DNA from 2 places in the Limnobacter sp. UBA7229 genome. Region 1 is predicted to be linked to the other one. Evidence: predicted binding sites of a transcription regulator. Region 1 holds the regulator's gene; the other holds the start of a gene.

Evidence for each region. Region 1 encodes sigma-54, which starts transcription at its own class of promoters, with help from an activator protein. Its sites were predicted from a motif close to TGGCANGNAANCTGCTTT; they were not measured.
Region 2: hmpA (NO-inducible flavohemoprotein) is a predicted target of sigma-54. The motif match lies at 5,519-5,536, and genes of this name have one in related genera.

The regions. Positions count from the first base shown of each region.
Region 1 is NZ_DKTN01000014.1:28,867-38,653, forward strand. It holds gene B4C79_RS08300 (type II secretion system protein) at 1-560, shown strand, start outside; gene B4C79_RS08305 (type II secretion system protein) at 562-1,206, shown strand; gene B4C79_RS08310 (monovalent cation:proton antiporter-2 (CPA2) family protein) at 1,216-3,183, opposite strand; gene B4C79_RS08315 (KpsF/GutQ family sugar-phosphate isomerase) at 3,323-4,315, shown strand; gene B4C79_RS08320 (KdsC family phosphatase) at 4,315-4,854, shown strand; gene lptC (LPS export ABC transporter periplasmic protein LptC) at 4,851-5,438, shown strand; gene lptA (lipopolysaccharide transport periplasmic protein LptA) at 5,435-6,004, shown strand; gene lptB (LPS export ABC transporter ATP-binding protein) at 6,001-6,756, shown strand; gene B4C79_RS08340 (RNA polymerase factor sigma-54) at 6,769-8,289, shown strand; gene hpf (ribosome hibernation-promoting factor, HPF/YfiA family) at 8,331-8,660, shown strand; gene B4C79_RS08350 (PTS sugar transporter subunit IIA) at 8,771-9,241, shown strand; gene hprK (HPr(Ser) kinase/phosphatase) at 9,246-9,787, shown strand, end outside.
Region 2 is NZ_DKTN01000022.1:93,848-103,634, forward strand. It holds gene B4C79_RS12215 (cyanophycin synthetase family protein) at 1-1,152, shown strand, start outside; gene cphA (cyanophycin synthetase) at 1,188-3,800, shown strand; gene norR (nitric oxide reductase transcriptional regulator NorR) at 3,797-5,365, opposite strand; gene hmpA (NO-inducible flavohemoprotein) at 5,593-6,735, shown strand; gene B4C79_RS12235 (response regulator) at 6,749-7,174, opposite strand; gene B4C79_RS12240 (BON domain-containing protein) at 7,248-7,580, opposite strand; gene B4C79_RS12245 (response regulator) at 7,766-8,401, shown strand; gene B4C79_RS12250 (CHASE3 domain-containing protein) at 8,417-9,751, opposite strand; gene B4C79_RS12255 (DUF1328 domain-containing protein) at 9,756-9,787, opposite strand, start outside.

The sequences.
Region 1 (9,787 bases):
TTGTGCTGGCCACGGGCCGGCTACCCTGCCCGGCAGGGCTTGCCAACGGTGCCGAATTGCGCAGTGGCGACGCCTGCACCCACAAAGAAGGCTGGCTTCCTACTGCCACGCTGGCAAGCTGGGGAATCAGTGGCGAATGGAAAATGGCTGTGGCCACGCTGGAACAGGCCGGCGAGCCTGCCCGGAATGCGCTGGTTTCGGCGCAACCTTTCGCACAACTGAGCCCGCAACAGTTAACCGAAATTGTCATGGCTCCTTACACCGCCAACCACGCAATCGGTACCGGGCCATTGCCTGCCATTCATCTATGTCAGCTTGTACAAGGCCATGCAATTCCACCCAACGTGAATTCAGGTTGCGGCGCGCACACCTTGCTGAACGCCACCACGGTTTGGCTTGCATATCCAGTTCACGACCTGGCCAACCAAAATCGGTACCAACAATTTTTTATCAATCCCGATCAACCCGCAACCAACCCGGTCTGGCTCTCGTTTGAACGCCTGAACTGGCTTTGGATGAAACGCGGCGCACTCGACACACCACACATTCAGGAGAATTGAATTGACACATCCACGAAAACACCCTCAACGCGGATTTTCACTGTTGGAACTGGCCATTGCACTGGCCGTGCTGGCCATACTCGCTGGCGGAGTACTGAAAGGACGTGAGTTGTTGAACAGCGCCCGCGTACAAGCCACCATCACCGACATCGCCAATCTGGAAACTGCGTTGTCAGCTTTTCAGGCACGCTATTCAGCATTGCCCGGCGACTTTATTGCGGCAAGCGCAGCAGGGCTTTCCAACAGCGGTGGCAACGGCAACGGGTTGATTGAAGGCGATGAAACCTGCTATGTATTTACGCATCTTCAGCTGTCTGGCTTTATTCAAGGCGATTTCACTGGCGGCAGTGATGAATCGGGCAACTGCACTGCAAGCAGCACCATGGGCAACCAGTTCAGTGGCCAATACCTGCTCAGCAATCAGCTGCAAGGCCCCAACTCCCGGGAAAATGCAATGGCCTTGCTGATCGGCGAAACCATCCCGGTTGCCCAACTTGCGGAAATTGATCGCAAACTCGATGATGGCAACCCCTTGCGCGGTGCTGTGCAAGTGCTCCGTGGCGAAGAAGATCTGTGCACGACCGGAGCCGGGCAGTGGGACGAAGCCCAAGGCGCTGATTGCGCGGCGCTCTACATTATTCGTTAAAAAACCAGCTTAACGCCCCATGGACTTGCGGCCAAGAATGATGGCCTCCGCCAGGCTCAATGCATCCGGCTGACCTTTCAGCACCAGGATATCTCCCGACTCTAACTGCGTGTCGGGGGAAGGGTCCCCACCTCGAATGCCGCGCCTGCGAATCGCACTGACTTCAATATCCAGATCGAGAATACCCAACTCGGCCAGGCTTTTGCCCACGCCACTGGCCCCTGGTTCCACGAACACGGAATGCAAACGGACCCATTGGTTCTCGGGTGTGTCCGCCTCGTCGTCTACGCCACGAAACACCCCCCGAAACATTTGATAACGCGATTCACGAATGGCTCGAATTTGCTTGACAACCCGCGAAACAGGCACACCCAACAGCATCAAGGCCTGAGAACCCAACATCAAACTGCCTTCAAGAATTTCAGGCACCACTTCGGTGGCGCCAGCCGCGGTCAGTTTTTCCAAATCACTTTCATCGTAGGTGCGCACCACCACCGGCACGTTGGGCGCCAAAGCACGTACCGCGGTCAACACTTTTTCAGCAGACTTGAATTCCGCAAAGGTAACCACGACACAAGAGGCCCGCAGCAAACCGGCAGCAACCAGTGTTTCACGTTTCGCAGCATCGCCAAACACCACCGAATCGCCAGCAGCAGTGGCTTCACGAATACGGTCTGGATCCAGGTCCAAGGCCACATAATCCAGATCTTCACGGTCCAGCAACCTCGCCAGGTGCTGTCCACTGCGGCCGAAACCGCAAATCAGCACGTGTTTGGTCGTCGCAAGGCTTTTCTGGGCAATTTGGTGCAACTCAAGCGACTTTTGCAACCATTCCTGGCTGGAAAAGCGCAATACGATTCGGTCTGCGTGTTGAATCATGAAGGGTGCCGCCAACATGGAAAGCACCATGCTTGCCGTAATGGTTTGTAACCAGGGGTCAGGTACCAAAGCAAAACCAGCCGAGCCCGTGTTGGCCAGCAACACGAAACCAAATTCACCGGCCTGCGCCAGGTAAATACCGGTTCTCATGGCGGTGCCCATATTGGCACCGAAAATTCGAGCCAGTGCGGCAATCAACACCAGCTTGGCCAACACGGGAAGTACGGCCAGCAAAATAACCCAGTACCAATTCTGCATGACCACTTCCGGATTCAGCAGCATGCCAGTGGTCACGAAGAACAGGCCCAACAGCACATCCCGGAAGGGTTTGATGTCTTCTTCCACCTGGTGTTTGTACTGGGTCTCTGCAATCAGAATACCCGCCACAAACGCACCAAGTGCCAACGACAGTTCAGCCAGTTCGGTCAGCCAAGCCAGGCCCAGGGTAATCAGCAGCACATTCAGCACAAACAATTCCTGCGACTTGCTTCGGGCCACGAAAGTCATCCACCAGTTCATCATGCGCTGGCCAAACACCAACATCAGCCCCAGCACCAGCGCCGCTTTCACCACCGCCAGGCTCAAAGTCACAGTAAGGTTCTCGGCCCCCTGCCCCAGCGCGGGAATGATAATGAGCAGCGGCACCACGGCCAAATCCTGGAATAACAAAATTCCCATGATCTGGCGTCCATGGGGGGAATCCAGTTCAAGCCGCTCGGACAACAATTTGCTGACAATTGCAGTGGAAGACATGGCTGCTGCCCCCGCCAGCACAAAGGCAGTACTCAGTGGAACTTCCAGAAAGTAACCAGCCAGCACACCCAGGCCCATCACGCCCAGCATGGTCAGCCCCACTTGCGCCAACCCCAGGCCAAACACCACACGGCGCATAGCATGCAATTTCGGCAAACTGAACTCAAGACCAATTGAAAACATCAGAAAAACAACGCCAAATTCAGCCAAGTGGCGGGTTTCGGGTGTGTCGGGCACGATGCCGAACGAATATGGACCAATCAGCGTGCCCGCAAACAGATAGCCCAGCATGGCGGGCAGCTTCCAGTGACGGAACAGCGAGACCGCCAACACGGCGACCAGCATGAGAATCAAAGACAGCTCTAGAGCGTTAGGCACGTTTAATGCTTAGGAAGTGGAGAGAATTGGCACGCGCTTTGCTATACTGCCCTGAAAAGAACACAGCCTCAAGCACCTTCGTTGCTTAAGTCTATCAGGGTCTACCATGTCAAAAACACCGTCGAATAATGACAAACACGATTTTCTGGCCATGGCCAGGGAAGCGCTGGCCATTGAAGCCCAAGCGGTCTTGGCTCTGTCCGAGCGCTTGAATGATCAGTTCAGCCAGGCAACCACCGCAATATTGAATTGCAAGGGTCGAGTCATTTTGGTCGGCGTGGGCAAGTCGGGCCTGATTGCCAAAAAAATTGCAGCCACTTTTGCCAGTACCGGTACTCCCTCCTTTTTCGTACATGCCACTGAGGCATCCCACGGCGATTTGGGCATGATCACCCAAGAAGACGTTGTTATTGCCCTGTCTAACTCAGGAAACACCGAGGAACTGGTGGCGGTATTGCCAGCCATCGCGCGCCGCGGGGCAAAAATAGTCGCCATGACCGGCAAACTCGATTCAGCACTCGCCCGTCAGGCCGATTTGGTACTGGACTGCGGCGTTGAAAAGGAAGCCTGCCCCCTGAATTTGGCCCCAACCGCCAGTACAACAGCGGCATTGGCCCTGGGTGATGCCCTTGCCGTGGTGGTGTTGAAGGCGCGAGGTTTCAGCGAAGAAGACTTCGCACTGTCGCATCCTGGTGGCAGCCTGGGTCGCAAATTGTTGACCCATGTCAGCGATGTCATGCGCAAAGGCGACCGAATTCCCACCGTGGCGCCATCAGCCAGCATTTCCAATGCCATTCTGGAAATTACCAAAAAAGGCTTGGGAATGACTGCCGTGGTCGGGGCCAACAACAAGCTGCTGGGCGTTTTTACCGACGGTGACCTGCGCCGCCTGATCGAACAGGGTCTGGATTTGCGGGGCTTGCTGGTGAGTGAAGTCATGAACAGTGCGCCCAAATGTATTTCACCTGACAAGCTGGCCGTAGAGGCAGTTCGCATGATGGAGGTCAGCCACATCAGCCAGGTGGTGGTCACGGACGAGCAAGGTCATATTGTTGGCGCCCTGAATTTCCATGACCTGTTTGAAGCCAAGGTGGTGTAATGGATCAATCGACCGACCGCGAACCCACTGCTGCCCAAGCCGCAGCACAAATCAAACTGATGGGCTTTGATGTGGATGGAACCCTGACCGATGGCGGGCTGTACTTCGGCAATGAAGGCGAGGTTATGAAACGCTTCAGTGTGTTTGATGGCCAAGGCCTTCGACTGCTGATGGACCATGGCATCAAGGTGATCTGGATTACTGCGCGCTCGAGCACCATTGTAGAAAAACGCGCCAAAGACCTTGGCATCTACCAGTTGGTTCAAGGCTGTAAAACCAAGCTGCAAGCCTATGATGAAATTCGCCAACTGCTTGGATTGGACTGGAGCGAATGCGGCTTTTTTGGAGACGATTGGCCCGATTACCCGGTGCTTCAACAGGTTGCCCTGGCTGCCACCACCCAGCACTCCCCGGCGGCCATGAAAAACGCAGCCAACTGGATTAATACACGCCCCCCCGGCGATGGTGCTGCCCGGGAATTGTGTGACTTCATTTTGAGTCATCAAGCCGACTATCAAAACCCCTGGGAAGCATCGTGAAACCAGTGAGTGCTTTTTTCAATCTGCTTTCGCAGTTCATACCGCTGCTGCTGACGTTCGCACTCGCCGCCACCTCGTATTGGTTTGCCATTCAGTCTGAACTGAGCCTGTTTAGTGCCAGCGGCAAAAGCGACCCCACCAGCAGCGACTATTACTTGCGCAATTTCTCGGTACAAAGCCATGACCTGGCCGAAAACAAATATTCGATCATTCGCAGCAAGGAAGCCGAACACATCCCACAAGGCAACGTCTGGAACATCACCGAGCCCGAACTGGAACAGTTTGAATCAGGCAACGGCATGGTAAAAGGCAACGCCCAAAAAGGCGTTTACCTGCTCGACACCGACGAAATTTTCTTGCGGGACAACGTGGTGGTGACCAGTCAAAACGAAGGGCTACTGACCACCATGAAATCTGAAGAAATACGGATCGACAATATCACCAACGAAATTTCAACCGACAAGAATGTGCTGGTGACCCGCCCGGGCCAACGGTTTGAAGCACAGGGTGCCACACTGAACAACGACACTGGCGAGTTGACTGCCCAAGGGTCAATCAAGTTTCGCATAGAGGCCAAACGATGAAACGCTCCACCTGGATTTCCCTCGCACTGGCTGCGCCTGCACTGGCACTAGGGGTTTGCGCGCAAGCACTGGAATCTGACAAACAACAACCCACGACCATTGACGCCAACCAGATGACTTACAACGAAAAGTCAAACGTGAACGTGTTCACCGGCAATGTGCTGTTGACGCGTGGAAGTTTGGTGATTCGCGGCGACAAATTGACATTGACCGAACGCAGCGACGGTACCCAGTTCGCCACTGTGGAAGGAAAACCTGCCCGCTTCAAACAGCAGCGTGATTCAGAGAAGCCCAATGAAGTACTGCTGATCAACGGCACTGGCAACACCATTGAATTCGACGGTAATAAATCGATCGTGACATTGACCGGTGCAGCCAGCATTCAAAAAAGCACCAATGGTCAGCTCACTGAATCGATCTCGGGTACCAAAATTACGTACGAGCAAAATACAGAATTCCTGAATGTGGTGGGAACACCCAACAGCAGTGGTTCCTCACGCGTACAGGCAGTGATCAAACCAAAAACCCAAGAGACTGAGCCCGCGCCAAAAGGGGGCAGCAAGTGAGCAACACCCCCGCACACACCCTGACAGGACAAGGACGGCTTCAAGCGCTTAGCCTACGCAAAGCCTACCGCAGCAAACGCGTGATTGAAGATGTGTCGCTGCACGTGGACACAGGCGAGGTGGTCGGCCTGCTGGGCCCCAACGGCGCTGGCAAAACCACCTGCTTTTACATGATTGTGGGTTTGGTCAGTGCCGACGAAGGCAACATTTGCCTGGAAGGCCGCGACATCACCTTGCAACCCATTCACGAGCGCGCACGCGCAGGGCTTTCTTATCTTCCTCAGGAAGCCTCCGTGTTTCGCAAACTGACTGTGGAAGACAACATTCGCGCAGTGCTTGAAATCAATCCACCCAGAGACAAAACGGTGGATCAGGCTGTCGAAGATTTGCTGAACGACCTTCAAATTGCGCACATTCGCACCTCGCTGGCGGCGTCCCTCTCGGGTGGCGAACGCCGCCGACTTGAAATTGCCCGTGCGCTGGGCAGCCAGCCGCGCTTCATTTTGCTGGACGAGCCCTTCGCAGGCGTTGACCCCATTGCGGTACTGGAAATTCAACGCATCGTTGCCTTTTTGAAATCCAAAGGTATCGGCGTGCTGATCACCGACCACAATGTACGGGAAACCCTGGGCATTTGTGATCGTGCCTACATCATCAGCGCGGGCCGCGTGCTGGCCTCGGGCAGTCCCGAGCAAATTGTGAAAAACGACGATGTACGCCGCGTGTACCTCGGCGAACACTTCCGGATGTAAAGCTGAATCTCCATGAAACAATCCCTTCAGCTTAAAGTCTCGCAAAACCTCACGCTCACGCCTCAGTTGCAGCAATCCATTCGCTTGCTGCAATTGTCCACACTGGAGTTGCAGCAGGAAATTCAACAAGCGCTGGCTGAAAACCCACTGCTGGAGTTGGCTGACGAAGAGGCCGTGGAAGGCGAGCGCACCCTGAGCCTGGACAGCAGCAATGGCGAACTGCACGAGCCACAGGGCGACAGCTTTGAGGCCGATCCCGACCCCCGCAAAGCCAGCGAACCGGTCAGCGATCAGCAAGCTGAACAAGACAATCAAAGCGAAGAAATTGTTCAGCGCGAGACCATCGACTCCATCCAGGACAACTGGGAAGGCGACTGGCGCGACAACAGCGGCGCAGGTGCCGATGGCGATGAAGAAAAACCCGGCCTGCAACTGGCTGCGCCCGACAGCAGCCTGCACCAGCACCTGATCGACCAGCTGCGCATGACACAGGCCAGCGAACGTGACAAAAACCTGGTGCTTTGGCTGATTGACTACCTCAGCGACGATGGCTACCTGACTGTTGAACTTGAAGACCTGTGGGAAACCCTGCAGGACGAGCCCGACCTGGAGTTTGAAGAACTCAGCGCGGCCTTGCGCCTGCTGCAAAGTTTTGACCCACCCGGCGTGGGTGCCCGCAATGCAGCCGAATGCCTGCTGCTGCAACTGGCCCAGCGCAAAGACATCACCTGCCAGCAAAGCCTGTACACCCACTGCCAGCACATTGTTCGTGATCACTTGGGCTTACTGGCCCAGCGCGACTTCACCAAGCTGAAAAAAGCGCTGAATGTGGACGAAGACATACTGAAAATCTGTCACCAGATTATTCGCTCACTTGAGCCATTTCCCGGTGCGCGCTTTCGCCGCATTGACGACGACCATGTGGTGCCCGACGTGATCGTGAAAAAACTCAGTGGTCAGTGGCATGTGCAACTGAACCCGGATGTGATGCCAAAAATTCGCATCAATGAAATGTATGCCTCCATTTTGCGATCTCACCGCGGCCAAAGCGCCCAACTCAGCGCACAACTGCAAGAGGCCCGCTGGTTGTTAAAAAACGTTCAGCAGCGATTTGACACTATTTTACGGGTTAGCCAAGCCATCGTAGAACGTCAAATCGGCTACTTCAATCACGGCGAAATCGCAATGCAGCCCTTGGTTCTGCGGGAAATTGCCGACTTGCTGGGTCTGCATGAATCGACCGTGTCAAGGGTCACCACGCAAAAATATATGTTGACGCCCTATGGGTTGGTTGAGCTAAAGTATTTCTTCGGAAGCCATGTTTCCACCGACTCAGGTGGTCAGGCTTCCAGCACGGCCATCCGTGCACTCATCAAGCAACTGATTTCTGCGGAGGACGCCAAGCAGCCGATATCTGACAGCCAAATCGCCGACCTACTCGGTCAACAGGGCATCGTGGTCGCAAGACGCACGGTCGCTAAATACCGGGAATCACTGAAAATACCCCCGGTGAACATGCGCAAGTCGCTTTAACTGTTAAAGCTTCCCCCCGCAGCAACGAAAGGAGATACCTTATGAACTTGAACATCAATGGTCATCATCTGGAAGTTACCCCAGCGATTCGAAACTACGTCATCGAAAAACTGGATCGGGTGAAAAGGCATTTTGATCACGTCATTGATGCATCGGTGACCATCTCGGTGGTCAAGCTGGTTCAAAGGGCAGATGTCACACTGCACGTTCGCGGCAAAGACATTCACGCTGAAGCAAGTCATGAAAACCTCTACGCAGCCATTGATGCGCTGGCCGACAAACTGGATCGCCAGGTACTGCGTCACAAAGACAAACTAACCAACCACAACCACACCCCCATGAAACACCAGGTGGTCGAAGAAGCTGAATAAACCTCTGTAATTTCAGGGAAAATCAAAAGGCGGACTTCCATCCGCCTTTTCTGTTTTTATGGCGTATAATCGGCCCCACGATTAGAAGCGGGTCTCAGGAATCAACAGCGATGAACTTGATCGCAAATCTACTTCCACCATCCAACATATTGTTGGACACACAGGTCACCAGCAAAAAGCGCGTGTTTGAACAAGCCGGTCTGGTCTTTGAAAACAACCAAGGCATCGCAAGATCCAAGGTGTTCGACAGCCTGTTTGCGCGTGAACGTTTGGGCTCCACTGGCTTAGGCCAGCAAGTGGCCGTACCGCATGGCCGCATCAAGGGCCTGCGCGAACCTATCGCCTCGCTGGTGCGTGTGCAAGACCCAATCCCTTTTGATGCCCCAGACGGCCAACCCGTCAAGCTGCTCATGTTTTTGCTGGTGCCAGAAAGCGCAAACCAGCATCATCTGGATATACTGTCAGAACTGGCTCAAATGCTGTCTGACAAAGATTTCCGTGAGAAACTCATGACAGAATCCGATCCCGGCGCCACTCACCAACTGATCGCCAACTGGGAGCCTTACCAACCCGCGAGTTAAGCCTGTGAAGCAACTGAAAGAACTGATCGAAGCCAACCGCAACAAACTCAAGCTTGACTGGCTGGCCGGTTTAAATGGCGGTGACCGCCACCTGGATCTTCAGTGTTTTGCTTCCTCTGATCTGGTAGGTCACCTCAACACCATTCACCCGGGTCGCATCCAGGTGTTTGGTCGACAGGAAATCGAATATTTCGCCCGCATCAGCGACGAACGCAAAAAACACCAAATCGACAAACTGATTGAAGGCGATCCGCCCGCTGTCATCGTGGCTGAATCATTTCAACCGCACCCACTTTTGAAAGCCGCCTGCGACGAATCCAACATTCCCCTGCTCGCCACACCCCTGTCGGCCGCCGAAATCATCGACTTTCTGCGCGTGTATATCAACAAATGGCTCGCCCCCACCACCATGATGCATGGCGTTTTCATGGATGTGCTGGGCATGGGCGTGCTTATTTGTGGCGAATCAGGTTTGGGCAAAAGCGAACTGGGCCTGGAATTGATTTCACGCGGGCATGGCCTGGTGGCTGACGACGTGGTGGAGTT
Region 2 (9,787 bases), on a different contig from region 1:
TCGACCCTGCAAGAACTTTGCAACCAGCAAATCAACACCGACCCGCGCCGTGGTGAATCTGAAATTTTCCCTTTGCGTCCGGTCAATGTGGAAAAAAACCCGGCTGTATTTCTTGAAGTACAACGTCAGGGATACACAGCAAGCTCTGTAATAGGCGATGGCGTGAAAGTGTTGATCGAGCGCAACAGCAACGCATCCGAAGACGTCACTGATTTGATTCACCCCGAAATTGCACGCTTGTGCTGTATGGCTGCCCGCGTGGTGGGCCTGGATGTGGCGGGCATCGACCTGGTATGCGAGCACATTGACCAATCGCCCAAGGGGCAATCGCTGGCGGTGGTTGAAGTCAATGCTGGACCCGGCTTGCTTATGCACATCAAGCCGGCGAAAGGCCAGGCCCGCAACGTGGGCAAACCGATCATCGAATCGCTGTTCCCAGGTGACGCCAACGGCCGGATTCCTACCATTTCTTACTCGGGCGGCCTTGAAATAGAAGGTTTTGGCCCTGAACTCACAGAAATTCTTGAAGACCAGGGACACAAAGTGGGCCTGGCCTGCGACCAAGGCCTGCTCATGAATGGCCGCACCATCAACAAAGCCCCTTCAGCGAACTGGCAATCGGGCCGCAACTGCCTGATCAACAAAAACCTGGACACCTTGGTGATGCAGGTTAAGGCCAGCACCATTTTGTCGGAAGGCCTGCCTTACGACCGTGCCAGCTTGGCAGTCATCACCAGTCTCGGTGCTATGGATGGGCTGGATGAATGGGATATTCTGACCAAAGAGCAGCACTTCAATGTGATGCGCACGGTTGTAGACCTTGTACTGGGCAGCGGCCACGCAGTTGTAAACGCAGACGAAGTCAGCTTGCTGCCATTGAAAGACCTGTGCGATGGAAAGGTGATCTGGATCAGCAGCACCGCAGACAACCCCATTGTTGCGGAACATGTGAAAAACGGAGGGATGGCTGTGGTGTACCAAGGTGAAAGCATTCACTTCATGGGTAGCCGGGCCGAGGCAGAGCAACGCAGCCCGATTCCGCTGAAACAGCCCCCAGTGAGCCTTACAAAAACACTGGCACTTGCAGCCGCTGGTTGGGCAATGGATGTGCCACACCACCTGCTGCGCGCCGATCTTCGGCAGCGCTATTAAACCCAATGCTGATGCACTCAACAGGTTGATGAATTATGAAAATTGAACGCATTCGCGCCCTGCGCGGCCCCAATTTGTGGAGCAAAAACACCAGCATGGAAGCCTTGGTGTTTTGCGAGGAAAATGAGCGCCTTTACGACCGCTTTGCCAACATAGAAATGCGTGTTCGCAGCGCCCTGCCCGGCATCGGCTCGCTACGGGCCACCGGGTTCGAGCAAAGCAACATTGCTTTGGCGCATATATTAAGCCGCGCAGCTTTGCGTTTTCAGGTTGAGGCAGGGTCACAAGTTACCTTCGCCCATGTGGCCGACAACATCACCACCGGCTACTTCCGGGTGGTGGTGCAGTACGAAGAAGAAGATTTGGCCCGTGCGGCATTTGAAGAAGCGCACCAACTTATTCTGGCTGCGCTGGCAGGCGACGATTTCGATGCCAATTCAGCGATTGAACGCCTGAAAGAAATTTATGAAGACTGCAAACTTGGGCCAAGCACTGGCTCGATAGTAAATGCTGCCCTGCGCCGCGGCATTCCCATTCGCCGCCTTACTCAGGGCAGCCTTGTGCAACTGGGCTGGGGTTCAAAAGCGCGCCGAATTCAGGCTGCAGAAACCGACACAACCTGCGCCATTTCTGAAGAAATAGCCCAGGACAAAGACCTGACTAAAACCATTTTGTCCGCAGCCGGAATTCCCACACCCCGCGGCAAACTGGTGAAAACATTTGAAGAAGCCCTGGAAGCCTTTCGTGAACTAACAAAGGCCACCAACAAAGGTGTTGTGATCAAACCCAGCGACGGCAATCAAGGCAAAGGCGTAACTGTCAATATTGTGGACGAAGAGCACTTGCGGGTTGCCTTTGACGCTGCAAAAAAATACGGCAGTGGCGTGCCCATCGTCGAGGAGTTCATTCCCGGCCACGATTATCGCTTCCTGGTGGTGGGCGACAAACTGGTGGCGGCCGCACGCCGCGAACCTCCTTCTGTGGTTGGGGACGGCGTGCACACCATTGCCCAGCTGGTCGAAATTGAAAACCGCAACCCCTTGCGTGGCGAGGGTCACGGCAGTGCATTGAGCAAACTTCGCCTGGATGAAATTGCCATTGCACGAATCAAGAAACAGGGCTTTACAGCTGAATCGGTGCCTGAACAAGGCGTGCGGGTAGTACTTCGCAACAACGCAAACCTGAGCACCGGCGGCAGCGCCACCGATGTGACCGACAACGTTCACCCTGCCATGGCAGAAATGGTGATTCAGGCCGCACAGCAAATTGGTATTGAGGTTTGCGGTGTCGACGTGGTGTGTGAGCGCGTAGACGAATCACTTGAATCGCAAGGTGGCGGCATTGTTGAATTGAACGCTGCACCGGGCTTGCGAATGCACTTGGAGCCATCGATTGGCAAGGGGCGCGATGTGGGCGCAGCCGTGATCGACCTGATGTTCAAGAAAGATGAAAACGGCCGCATTCCAGTGGTAGCAGTCACAGGCACCAACGGCAAAACCACCACGGTTCGCCTGATCGAGCAAATTCTTCGTTACCACAATTTGCGCGTTGGCTTTACCGGCACTGAAGGCGTGGTGGTGAATGGGCACCTGATCGACACAGGCGACTGCAGTGGGCCGAAAAGCGCACACAAGGTGCTGGTGCACCCCGAGGCCGACGCTGCCGTACTTGAATGTGCGCGTGGTGGCATGCTGCGTGAGGGCTTGGGCTTTGACATGTGCGATGTGGGGATTGTCACCAATATTGGCGAGGGCGACCACCTGGGCCTGAACTTCATTGACAGCGTTGAAGACCTGGCCTTGCTAAAAAGCGTGCTGGTTCAAAACGTGGCCCCCAACGGTTTGGCCGTGCTGAATGCAGATGACCGGCATGCCGCCAACATGGCCAAGCTGACCCCAGGACGCGTGCTGTTTTTCACCAGCAACCCAGACAACCCGATTGTGGCCGCGCACAAAGCCAAAGGTCGCCCTGTGATTATTCACGATGGCCGCGTTATCAACATCAGCTACGACGACATGGAAAAAACCATTGACCTGATGGATGTACCGCTGACCAACAATGGTTTATTTACCTTTCAGGTGCAAAACGTGATGTGTGCTATGGCCGCCGCCTTGGGCCTGAACGTGCCATTCAACACCATTCGTGCCGCGCTCGGGAGCTTTCAGTCTACTCCCGACACGGTGCCCGGCCGCTTTAACTTCTTCAAGCACAAAGGGGGCTCTGTGATTGCCGATTACGGCCACAACCCCGATGCAGTGTCGACACTGGTCAACACGCTTAAAAACATCCCGGCCGTTCGGCGCACCGTGGTGATCAGCGCCGCAGGCGATCGCCGCGATCAGGACATCACCGAGCAAGGTCGTTTGGTGGGTGGGTTTTTTGATCACATTATTTTGTATGAAGACGCCTGCCAGCGTGGCCGCCCAGATGGTGAAACGCTGGCACTGCTTCAACAGGGCATAGCACTTGCCTCCGGCGACAAAAAACCATCCGTGGTCGAAGTACGCGGTGAATTCAAGGCCATTCAAATGGCGCTGGACGAAACAGGCCCAGACCACTTGGTGTTGGTCTTGATCGACCAGGTCAATGAAGCATTGCAATACCTGCAGGAAAACACCACAGGCGAGCCCGCACGGGTATCTGCTTAAAGGCCAAGCCGCTTGAGCATGCGGTGAAAGTTACCGGAATCAAGCCCAAGCTGCCTTGCAGCTGCGGCTCGATTTCCATCCGTGTTATCCAGCACCTGCTGTACCAGGGCCCTGGAAAAAGCATCCACAGCATCCCGGTAAGGCATGCCTTCTGTCGGGGTGACCATTCCCGCATTCGGAATTGTTGCAAGGCCTTGGGCAGTCAGGGCATGTGTGTGCCCTGCTTCACTCACAAGGTCCAAGTGCTCTAGTTCTACAGTCACCATGGGGCCTGGTTCATCCCGGCGCGCTTTCAATGCGGCTCGCCCCAAAGTGTGTTCCAATTCCCGCACATTGCCCGGCCAGCTGTAGCGCTTCAGGGCAGCCTCGCACCCCCGCCCCAAGCGAAGGTTTCGCAAGCCCAAACGGCTGCGGTTCTGCTCCAGAAAATAGCCAGCCAGCAACACCACATCGTCTCCGCGTTCGCGAAGTGGCGGAATGTGCAAAGGGTAGGCACACAAACGGTGATACAAATCAGCCCTGAACCGCCCTGCTTTCACTTCAACCGACAAATCGCGATTGCTGGCTGCCACAATACGCACATCTACGCGATGCTCCCTGTCACTGCCCACGCGTTGCACCTGTCCGCTTTGTAAAACCCGCAACAGCTTGGCCTGTGCCGATGCGCTCAGTTCTCCCACTTCATCCAGAAACAAAGTACCACCGTCGGCCAATTCAAACTTGCCTTGGCGATCGCGCTCTGCACCAGAAAATGCGCCTTTAACGTGGCCAAACAATTCGCTTTCAATCAATTGATCTGGCAGTGCCGCGCAATTAATCACCACCAAGGGTAAACTGGCCCGGCTGGACATGGCGTGCAAAGCTTGGGCCACCAATTCTTTGCCCACACCAGTTTCTCCGTGAATCAGAACCGCCAGTTGACTGTTGGCAACAGTCAAAATTTCATGTTTCAGTTCACGAATGGGCATGCTGTCCCCGATCATTTCACGGCGAGACAGCTGAACACCTTCCAGAGCATTCAAACCATTGCCCTCACCCTGCCCCAGCGACAAAGAGTTCGAATGTCGCTCAGTTTTTTCAGTCAGTTCAGCCACATGCACAACCGCCTCGCCCAAACGTGCAAACATGGCCATGGCGCGTTCAACTTTCACATCAAAAACACCGGCCTTCAATGAGTCCAATGTAATGGCACCCCACAATCTGCCATTCACATGCAGGGCGCAACCCATACAGTCGTGCACATTCAAATCCCCGGCGTGCACGCCTTCAAGCAATCCATCATAAGGGTCGGGCAAGGTGGACTTGTTCGGGAAATGCGTCACCCCCCGGTAAGTCACAATCGCATTCAAACGTGGATGCTCATTCAATTCAAAGCGGCGCCCAAGGCTGTCGGGAGTCAAACCACGAACAGCCAGTGGCCTCAAGGCCGAGCCTTCCTTTCTCAGCAAGGCACATGCGTTGCCGGGCAATGCTGCAGCCAGGGAATTGACATAGCGCATATAGCGGGTTGATGGATCAAGGTCTGCGCCCAGGTCTTCAATCACTGCCAACACAAAACTGGACATTTCCACGGTTTGATACCTTAATTGTTAATTTAACAACCATTGTTTTAATCACAATATCAAATCGCTGTTGATCAAACAATGATTTGAAATATTTAACAAAATCATATTTCTTATTAACTTTTATTTTCAATAACTTATTAACAGACAATGGGTTGGCATGCATCTTGATAGTGTTTGTCACTGAGAATCATGAGTCAGTTTACAATCGAACAGAAAGGAAACACAGCATGTCAGTCAGCACAGAACAGAAACAGTGGATCAAGGCAACCATTCCCGCACTTGAACAGGGTGGCGAGGCATTGACCACGCACTTCTACAAACTGATGTTCAGTAAATACCCTGTTACTGCCACCTTTTTTAATCCCGCACACCAGCAAAAGGGCACTCAACCCCGCGCCCTGGCCAATGCAGTTCTGGCCTACGCCAAACACATCGACAACCCTGCCGTGTTGATGAACGCGGTTACCCTCATCGTCAACAAGCACGTAGCCCTGGGTGTCAAGGCCGAGCACTACCCGATTGTGGGCGAATGCCTGCTGCAAGCGATGAAGGAAGTATTGGGCGCCGCGGCCACACCTGAAATTATCGACGCCTGGGCGGCGGCTTATGGCCAGCTCGCCGATATTTTGATCAACGCCGAAGCAAATCTGTATGCCAAACAAGCCATGTCCACCGGAGGGTGGGAGGGGCAACGTGCTTTCACAATTGCCGAAAAAGAGCAAGAAAGCGAACTGGTCACTTCTTTTTATCTGAAACCTTTGGATGGCAAAGAGATCATGGCTTTCAAGCCGGGGCAATACATCACCCTGCACCTGAACGTGAATGGCACAACGGTCATGCGCAACTATTCCCTGTCAGACGCACCCAACGGGCAACACTATCGAATCTCGGTCAAGCGTGAAGAAGGCGGCGTGGTCTCCAACCATTTGCACAAGCACCTGGCCGTGGGCGACACAGTACAACTAAGCCCACCCTGCGGTGAGTTTGTACTCGATGACAGCAAAGACCCCTTGGTGCTAATTACTGCTGGTGTTGGGCTGACCCCCGCCATCGCCATGCTGAAAGCAGCCGCAGGCCAACGCGAGATACGATTTATTCATGCCTGCAAGAATGCAGCGCAACACTCTTTCAAGAACTTGACCGAGCAATTAAGTACCCAGCACAGCAACATCACTGCCGAGTACATTTATGAAAATCAGGATGGTTTACTCAACCCCCAAACCATTGCGAAAAACCTGCCCAACAATGCACAGGTTTACTTTTTGGGCCCAGTTGGCTTTATGGGCGCAGTGAAGAACATGCTGGGCAAGCTGGGCGTACCTGCCGAGCGTCAGCATTTTGAGTTTTTTGGGCCTGCACAAGCCATTTAAAGCCATTCAACAATCAGACTGACAAGCCTTTGGCATGGCCCGAGGCTTGTTTCTGCACAAACTCAAGCAACTCATCAATTTGAAACGATTTGTCAAAAAAGGCCTTCGCGCCCAAGCTTAAACAACGGTGTCGAATTATCAAATTTGAATAGTTGGAAAAAACCACAACGCCAATTCGTCTGTTGTTCCCATCCAGGCTGTCGTGCAGGTTTTTCAGCACACCCAAGCCAGTACCAGACCGCAATTCCAGGTCCACAATTGCCAAATCGGTGTGATCATCCCTCATCACCGCCAAGGCATCGTTTTCAGACTCCACACTGGCAATAACCTCAACACTGGGAATTTCGCTCAACATGGCCTGTAGCATCGCCTGCAATTCAATCGAGTCTTCCACCAGCAACACACGCAAAGGCAATGAATTTGTACAATTCTGTTTCATGGGCAGACACCTGCAACGCCCCGCCAGCACGAGGGCCAGCAGGGCACTGGGTTAAAGTCGGCTCAATCTGAGCTTATGACTTGGGCTTCAATTCAATCTTGTTGGAAACGGCTTTCACGCCTTCCACCTGCTTGGCCAACACCTCGGCACGCTCAACCTCTGCTTCAGTTCTGGCCTCGCCCGACAGCACCACTACACCTTGCTTGGTTTCCACATTCACACGCAAGGCGCTCACGGTTTCGTCCTCTGCATGTTTGGCCTTCACCTTGGTGGTAATGGTGGCGTCATCCACATACTGTCCCACTGCTTTCATGGGTTCCTTCCCCTGCTCGGCTGCGTACACAGGGCTCAACGCAGACAACGCAACACCAGAGGCGATCAAGGTTTGAGTGATCAATTTTTTCATGGTTGTACTCCTTCAAGGTTATTGAACTGACTACTGACAAGAAATCGAGATCAAAGGTATGTATTGATCAAGCTTCATGCGTTCAATACTACGGAGTGTCCAAACGTTGATCTGTCCGACAAAGACGATTCGCTTGTAGGACCAGTCTGGCCTACCCACCTGATAACAACACAAGGAATATTCAAATGATTAGACTGGCCATTGTTGATGACCATGCAATTGTGCGTGCAGGATTTCGGGAAATGCTCAATGAAGAACTGGGCATGTCCATTCAGTTTGAAGCCGGCACCGCAGAAGAAGCCCAAAGCCTGCTGCGTCAACACAACTGTGATGTGTTGATGCTTGACCTGTCCTTGCCCGATCAAAATGGCATCGACCTGCTGCGGGCAGTCAAACAACGCCATGAAGAAACACAGGTGTTGATCATCAGCAGCTTCTCAGAAGAACGCTACGCCTTGTCCATGATTCGTAGTGGGGCGAGTGGCTACTTGTGTAAAGACTGCGACCGCAGCGATCTGATCAATGCGATCCACACAGTGGCGCAGGGTCGGCGCTATATTTCCGCCAACACAGCTGAACTATTGGCCCGTGAAATGGCTGGCGAAAGTGACAAGCCAGCGCATCAGGAACTGTCTGAACGAGAAATGCAGGTTTTCATGCGCCTGGTGAGGGGAGAAAGTGTGTCTACAATTGCACAGGCACTGCACCTGAGCGTAAAAACAATCAGTACTTATCGGTCAAGGCTACTTGAAAAACTGGGCGTGAACAGCAATGCCGAGCTGGCCACCTATGCGCACCAACACTGCTTGGTGCTTGATTAAGCAAGCCAAGGTTGTTTAAATGGGCATGTGCACTTCAATGCGTGTGCCTTGGCCCATGCATGAAGCAAGTACCAGCCGTGCATTGAACATTTGGGCGCGGTGTTTCATGCCCGCAATGCCATGGCCATGCAACTCGATGTTGTCGGTGTTAAAACCAATGCCGTTGTCACGCACACTAAGAACTACCATTCCCGGCTGTTCAATCAAGCTCAACTCAACCTTGCTGGCTTTGGCGTATTTCCGGACATTGGTCAACGATTCCTGCGCCACACGAAACAAAGCCAGCGATTGCTCTGGCGACAAGTTCACGGAATGCTCAGAAAAGTGCATCTCCACTGGCATGTCAATTTCAAACTGCTGCCCCAATGAGCGAAGCGCTTCAACAAGACCGAGACCCTTGAGCAAAGGGGGCTGAAGGTCATCGACCAAACGGCGCGTCAGTGAAATGGTGCTTCCAATGTTTTCAATCAAACGCAGCATCCGCTCTTGAATACTGTCGTCCACGTGTGCACCCAACGATCGTCGCAACCAGCTGGCGTCCATTTTCGCAGCAGTCAACGCCGACCCCATTTCATCATGCAACTCGCGGGCAATGTGCTGGCGCTCCGCTTCCTGCGCAGTGGTCAGGTTGGTTGCCAAATTGCTTAATTCAACGGTGCGCGCCTGTACCTTGGCCTCAAGGCGACTGTTTTCCGTTTTCAACAACTCCTGAATTCTGGCGCGCAATGCCACCTGCCTTTGTTGCACCACAAACAGGCTTAGGATCAGCAAAAGCGAGGCAGCACCCAGCGCATACCCCACATACTGAATTTTCCCGGCGCGCGCCAAATACATGTTTTCAAGATCCTGATGCGCCTTCTCCCTTCGCGCTTTTAGTATCGCAAGGCGAACCCGAATCTCGTCCATCAGTTGCTTGCCAAGCTCACCGTGCTCTTCTGACACAGCCACAGGTGCCTTGCCCTGGCTCAACATATCACCAAGGTACTGAAACTTCGCATCCACCAAACGCTTCAAGTCCTGCAAATCGGCATGGTCATCCGAGCCTGGCGGAATATCGAAGTTCATAGAGGCCATGAGTGGCTCCAACCGCGCCGCAGCACTGCGGTACGGCTCAAGATAGATATCGTTGCGCATCAACAAAAAAGACAATGCGCTGGCTTGTGCATCCACCAGCAATACCCACAATTGGTCCAGACGATCTATGCGCTTTTGATTGATGTCCGACAGGGCCACCACCTCGGCATTCATTCGGGAATGGGTATAAGTGATACCCAACAAGGCAAGCACCATCACGCAGCCAAACGCCAAAAGCCAGTAGGGACGAATTTGACGTTTGACGGATGACGGCATGGTGCTAAGGTTTGGACTTAATCAAGTTAAAAACGA